DNA from 2 places in the Paenibacillus sp. J22P59 genome. Region 2 is predicted to be linked to the other one. Evidence: a T-box and tRNA genes for the amino acid it is inferred to sense, from the RefSeq annotation. Region 2 holds a T-box; the other holds one or more tRNA genes.
What was found. The T-box of region 2 lies ahead of leuS (leucine--tRNA ligase). A T-box ahead of a tRNA ligase gene usually reads a tRNA of that ligase, here a tRNA-Leu.

Region 1 (3,413 bases), on a different contig from region 2:
ATAGGGTTCTCTTCTTGAGGACCTTGCTTATTGCGGTAAAAATACCAGCATTCATTCAGCAGCTTGATTTGCCTGCGGTCTTTTTTCTGAAATGCACGCATCATCTGGTTACAGAGCCATTGTGGGATAGCGTCCGCCCTCCTCTTCGTGGTGTATTATTACCATATGGGGAGGGCAAAGTGTCCGTGCAGGTCCTAATGAAACGTTACATTTCTTCTTCGTACCATTGCTCTAGCTGAGCCTGCAAGGCACGGATCTCTGTAAGCAGAGCAATAAGCGGATATGCGGATTCTTTAATCGCTGCAAAGCCGCGCTCTAGCTCGTTAATGTAATCCAGACCAGATACAATAGCGATGGAGCTGTCATGCAGCTCGACATTGTCGCATTCTGCTATCGCGTAGGGCAGCTGAGGCACGTGATCTGCTGTGAGCTTGTCTATCTCTTTATGCAGACGCAAATTGAGCGCACTTAGCTGATAAGCATGAGATTCGGGCATTTCGACGAATAGAATAGTGGTATCATCTTTCATAAGGACGTAGCGCATAGTAGGCATAAGTTAAGCAAATCTCCCCTCGTTCGATTACATGATGCGATTGGTGCTTCTGTAATCGCCGTACAATTGTAGATTACTACTTGACAGTGTAGCGTATACAAGCTTTAAAATTCAAGTAGTGGAGGAGAATAACGATGATGACAATAGACGATGCAGCACTGCAGCATTGGGTAGAACGAGTATCAATAGAGAGCTTTGGCCGGCCGTTTATTCATCAAGCAAGCTTTAATCGTAGGTTAAAGGCCACGGGAGGACGCTACTTTACCAAATCCCATAATATAGAGATAAGCCCACATCAGCTTGAAGCATTCGGCTACGAGGAGACAGAGAAGATAATTAAGCATGAGCTCTGTCATTACCATCTGCATATAATGAAGCGGGGATATCGGCATCGGGACGAGGACTTCAAGAAACTGCTCGCTCATGTAGGAGGTTCGAGGTTCTGCCACACGCTGCCGGACAGGCTGGGTCGGCAGCCAACACCGTATCGTTATCAGCTTATTTGCAGTAAATGCGGTATGGAATATTTGCGAAAAAGAAGAGTGGACCCCGCCCGTTATGCCTGCGGAAAATGCCGTGGAAAATTATTTTTAAAAACGCTTGACCTATAGAAAGAACCATGATATATTATTACTTGTCGCCGCTGATTTACGAAACAAACGGCAACGAACACCGATATTCCCTGATAGCTCAGTTGGTAGAGCACTCGACTGTTAATCGAGTTGTCACAGGTTCGAGTCCTGTTCGGGGAGCCAATTCGGGGAGATACCCAAGTGGCTCAAGGGGACCCTCTGCTAAGGGGTTAGACTGCGCAAGTGGTGCGAGGGTTCGAATCCCTCTCTCTCCGCCATTCATATGGCATAACGATTGTAACGGAAGGCCGTTCACTATCAGGTCTTTTTTTTACGCCTCATAACGGCAAAGATTATGACTTCCATCAATTGGATCGAAGTAATCGGTAGAAAAAGCTTGTACTTGAGTTCGGAAGTTGTTACAATAACAAATGTTGTTCAGTAAATACCAGGCCCGTTGGTCAAGGGGTTAAGACACCTCCCTTTCACGGAGGTAACAGGGGTTCGAATCCCCTACGGGTCACCATTCCTCAATGTAAGTGAAGCAGCTCTACTGAGTTCGTTTTACAATCATGAGAGCCATTAGCTCAGTTGGTAGAGCACCTGACTTTTAATCAGGGTGTCGAAGGTTCGAGTCCTTCATGGCTCACCAGTTTTTATTAAAGTTTTCCCCTATATGTGCGGTAGTGGTGGAATGGCAGACACGCTATCTTGAGGGGGTAGTGGGCTTATGCCCGTGGAGGTTCGAGTCCTCTCTACCGCACCATAACTAAATCCTTAATGATCTATAATATAGAAATTTTATAACACTTTTGAAATCAGAACGAAAAATCTGATTTCAAAAGTGTTTTTTTATATGATTAGGGTTAATTTGTTTCAAACGATGGTTTGGAGTGTTGTAACTATCTCCCAAAACAATTATTTCTTATTAACCGAGTTGTCCCAAACGTTCCGTACATAATAATGTTTATGAAGTGAGGAAAAATAATCTTTTACTATCTTTAGGATCTATAGACTATTTACCTAATATTTTTTAAATACGACATAGTTCGACATACCTATTTATTTTTTTGTGATATTATCAAATGAAAAGTCGAATGGTGGGAGATGTCCGAATGAAGAAAGTAGTAGTATTGATTATTATGGTTATGTTGTTTACTTCAGGAAGTAATGTTTATGCAACTGAAACACCGATCAAAGTTTATGTTGATGGTAGTCTAATGAATTTCAGTACAGATCCAATTCAGACACAGGGAACTACTTTGGTTCAATTTACTCCTGTGTTTAAAGCTCTAGGTTTGTCATTTACTTGGGATCAAAAAACCAAGACTGTTACTGGATCAAAAAAAGGATTGAATATAAAACTCACAATAGATAGTAAAACTGCTCTGGTAAATGGAAAAGAAAAAAAATTAAGTATTGCTCCAAGAGTTGTGAATGGTGTAACATTTGTCCCATTACGTTTTATTAGTGAATCGACAGGGAAAGCCACGGATTGGAATTCAGATGATAAAATAGTGACTATCGGAGAAACTACAACACAAAAAGTAAGTACACCAACTGTTTTTGCATATAATGTAAACTCGGCAGATGGAGTTAAGCTGTCATGGTTTGTAACTAATTTAACTGGTAAAACTATTAATTACTATACAGTTCATATTAGTACATTTAATGCAGTCGGTGATCCATCATATGACCAAATTACAGGGGAAAGCACATTTGCCGTTAAATATGTAGGCCCTGTTAAACCAAATGACAAATTGGGGATCTTTACTATATTTACTTATCAATCAGCTTTAGAGACGATTAAGATTACGGGAATTGATTTTGAATATAGCGATGGAACGAAGGAATCTGTTTTATATAATCGGACGACATCTGATTCAAAGGGGTTAAAATAATTATAAACTATAAGTGTAAGTTTTAAGAACTCTCTGAACTAGAGGGTTCTTTTTTATGTGCCAGCATGGTGTAATTTCTAGGCTTTTATATTTATACCTGTGAAGGTTTGAGTTTTCCTGGGCAAAGTAAGAAACATCGATCATGACAGGGAGTCTACCTGTACGTCGATGTTTTTTCTGATTGCGGGTACTTAAAGGCGAGCCTTTGATTTTGTAATTTATTTGAGAAGCTTCTTGATCTGTTTCAGCAGCTTGCGCTTAATGCTGGAGATAATATATTTCTTCAAGCTTGTATTCCTCATTCCGAATCGCAAGGTAATACCTCCTTCTAAAAAAATCCAGTTATATGGATTGTACCATGCTGTTAGCATGCTGAATAGCTCACTT
Region 2 (3,413 bases):
TTCACGAATAAGCGCCAAATACGGCTCAAGAAGCGGTAGGTTCCTTCTACACCGTTCGTATTCCAAGGCTTCGTCGCTTCGAGCGGCCCCATGAACATTTCATACATGCGCAGTGTATCCGCTCCAAATTCACCTACGATATCGTCAGGGTTGATAACGTTGCCGCGGGATTTGGACATCTTCTCATTGTTCATGCCCAGAATCATACCTTGGTTGACCAGCTTGTGGAAAGGCTCTTTGGTCGCTACGACACCAAGATCGTACAATACTTTATGCCAGAAGCGGGCATAGAGCAAGTGAAGCACCGCATGCTCAGCTCCACCGATGTACAGGTCAACAGGCAGCCATTCCTTCTGTTTCTCTGGCGAACAAATTTCCTTCTCGTTCTTCGGATCGATAAACCGCAAGTAATACCAACAGCTGCCTGCCCACTGCGGCATTGTATTCGTCTCGCGGCGTGCTTTCATGCCCGTCTCTGGATCAATAGTGTTCACCCAATCCGTAACGTTAGCCAATGGTGATTCACCTGTTCCAGATGGCGTAATCGCCTCAACATCCGGAAGCACCAGCGGCAACTGGTCCTCAGGCACTGGCTTCATCGTGCCGTCTTCCAGATGAAGAATAGGAATCGGCTCACCCCAATAGCGCTGGCGGCTGAACAGCCAATCCCGCAAACGATAGGTTACTTTGCCTTGACCCTTGCCTGATTCCTCAAGCTTCTTGATCATTGCAGCAATCGCTTCTTCATTATTTAAGCCATTGAGGAATTCGGAATTTACGTGAGCTCCATCTCCGGAATAAGCTTCCTTCGTTACGTCGCCCCCTTGGACAACCTCAATGATCGGCAGTTCGAACTGCTTCGCAAACTCCCAGTCCCGTGCATCATGGCCAGGCACAGCCATAATAGCCCCTGTTCCGTAGCCTGCTAACACATAATCGGCAATCCAGATCGGTGTTTTTGCTCCATTAACCGGATTAATGGCATAAGCGCCTGTAAATACACCTGTTTTGTCCTTCGCCAAATCCGTGCGCTCCAGATCACTCTTGCGAGCTGCCGCATCCTTATAAGCTTCAACAGCTGCTTGTTGCTCTGCAGTTGTAATTTGCGCTACCAATTCATGCTCAGGCGCAAGTACGCAATAAGTCGCTCCAAACAATGTATCTGGGCGAGTAGTAAATACAGCGAGTGAAGCGTCAAAACCATCGATCGCGAAGGTCACTTCTGCCCCTGTTGATTTGCCAATCCAGTTGCGCTGCATATCCTTGATGCTCTCTGACCAGTCAAGCTCCTCAAGATCCTCAAGCAGCCGCTCTGCATATTCCGTAATCTTCAGCATCCATTGACGCATCGGCTTGCGGATAACCGGATGGTTGCCCCGCTCGCTCAGGCCGTCAATAACTTCTTCATTCGCAAGCACCGTTCCAAGAGCTGGACACCAGTTCACTGGTACTTCTGCTACATAAGCAAGGCCTTTATTATACAATTGGATGAAAATCCACTGCGTCCATTTGTAATAGTCCGGATCTGTCGTACTGAATTCACGTTCCCAGTCATAGGAGAATCCAAGCGACTTAATCTGGCGGCGGAAATTATTGATGTTCTCTACTGTAATTTCCCGCGGATGGCGTCCTGTCTGCAAAGCGTACTGCTCAGCAGGCAGGCCGAATGCATCCCAGCCCATCGGATGAAGCACATTATAGCCGCGCATGCGCTTGTAGCGAGATACGATATCGGTTGCCGTGTAGCCTTCTGGATGTCCAACATGAAGGCCTGCTCCAGATGGATAAGGGAACATGTCCAGCGCATAAAACTTCTTCTTCTCTGGGTCCTCCGTCGTCTTGAAGGTTGCATGCTCATCCCAATATTTCTGCCATTTCGGTTCTACCGAAAGTGGATTATAGCCGTGAAATTGCTGTTCCTGACTCATCCTGCACTTCCTTTTCAAAGTTTTGCGAAGCCAAGCTTAAGCTTCGTAGACAACAAAAAAACTCCCGCCCCCAGCGTATTATCGCTAGGGACGAGAGATTGCTCCCGTGGTACCACCCTAGTTAACGGCAGGCATGCTTTGCCTTCCGCTCACTCGTCGCCTTTAACGCAGGCCATTCGGTGCGCTCATCACGCACGGCTCCAAGGCGAGATTCATATCACTGCATGACCGGCTTGCACCAACCGCCGGCTCTCTAAGCCATGCTCCGTAATATTACTTGCTCCTCTTCAACGCCAATTATAAGAAAATACGATTAGCTTCGATTATAATGAAGCAGAAACCGCGTGTCAAGATAGAACCAGCCAATCTTTGCTCCAGCTTATTGTTCTACTTTCTTTAATTGTTTAATTTTTTCAATAAGCTGATCTTTTTTCTGCCCATTCATTTTTTTGGCGAATGTGAAATCGATACCTTTAATCTCAAATTTCTCATCTACAGCAGACAGCACGTAACCATCATCCACAATATAATACGCACCAAATTTGGTCGTGCTGTACTTCCCTTCTTTACTTCCCTTTTCCGCAAATAAAGGCAGAACCACCTGCATACCTGGTTTTAATTCAATTTCATATCCATCAAATTCTGAACTGCTTGTCAATATAATTGTATCCTCAGCCTTTCATTCCCTTTATATTCCGGTGTAACAATGAACTCATTGATTTTTCAATCCCGCATGAAAACTGCTCCCCTTGAGGTTATAATAAAGAAAGACTAGCATCAAGATACTGGAGGAGAGAAGCTATGCGCTTTATTAGCAACAATAACATTACAGATCCATCGCTCAATTTGGCACTTGAGGAATATATTCTTCGGTCACTCCCTGACGATGATGATTATTTACTCTTCTACATAAACGAGCCTTCCATCATTATTGGCAAGAACCAGAATACGGTCGAAGAGATTAACGCCGAATACGTAGAACACAACGGCATTCATGTCGTACGCCGTTTATCAGGCGGTGGAGCCGTCTATCATGATCTCGGCAATTTGAACTTTAGCTTTATTATGAAAGATGACGGACAGTCCTTCCATAACTTCAAAAAATTCACTGAGCCGGTCGTACGAGCGCTGCGTAAGCTTGGTGTTGAGGCCGAAATGACAGGACGCAATGATCTGCAGGTCGGTGAACGCAAAATATCAGGCAATGCCCAATTCTCGACAAAAGGGAAAATGTTCAGCCATGGCACCCTTCTTTTTGACTCAGAGATTGAGAATGTCGTGTCTGCTCTTAAAGCTAATGCCGAGAAATATGTCTCCAAATCGACCAAATCGATCCGCAGCCGTGTAGCCAACATTTCCGAATTTCTAGAATCGCCGATGACAATCGAGCAATTAAGGCAAAGCCTTCTATCTTCTATCTTTGAAGGTGAGGAGCAAATACCATTCTATGAACTAACCGAGCAGGATTGGTTGAATGTGAATAAA

Region 1: it has a tRNA-Leu gene. The T-box ahead of leuS (leucine--tRNA ligase) is inferred to sense a tRNA for this amino acid. The anticodon was not compared.

Annotation. Positions count from the first base shown of each region.
Region 1 covers NZ_JBXENX010000002.1:414,649-418,061, reverse strand. Annotated here, with positions in the region: gene cmpA (cortex morphogenetic protein CmpA) at 1-128, opposite strand, end outside; gene AC50YO_RS05190 (P-loop NTPase family protein) at 206-553, opposite strand; gene AC50YO_RS05185 (SprT family protein) at 688-1,164, shown strand; tRNA gene AC50YO_RS05180 (tRNA-Asn) at 1,233-1,308, shown strand; tRNA gene AC50YO_RS05175 (tRNA-Ser) at 1,313-1,403, shown strand; tRNA gene AC50YO_RS05170 (tRNA-Glu) at 1,577-1,651, shown strand; tRNA gene AC50YO_RS05165 (tRNA-Lys) at 1,702-1,777, shown strand; tRNA gene AC50YO_RS05160 (tRNA-Leu) at 1,806-1,891, shown strand; gene AC50YO_RS05155 (copper amine oxidase N-terminal domain-containing protein) at 2,241-3,026, shown strand.
Region 2 covers NZ_JBXENX010000007.1:33,448-36,860, forward strand. Annotated here, with positions in the region: gene leuS (leucine--tRNA ligase) at 1-1,928, opposite strand, end outside; T-box leader at 2,012-2,228, opposite strand; gene AC50YO_RS13490 (hypothetical protein) at 2,308-2,586, opposite strand; gene lplA (lipoate--protein ligase) at 2,730-3,413, shown strand, end outside.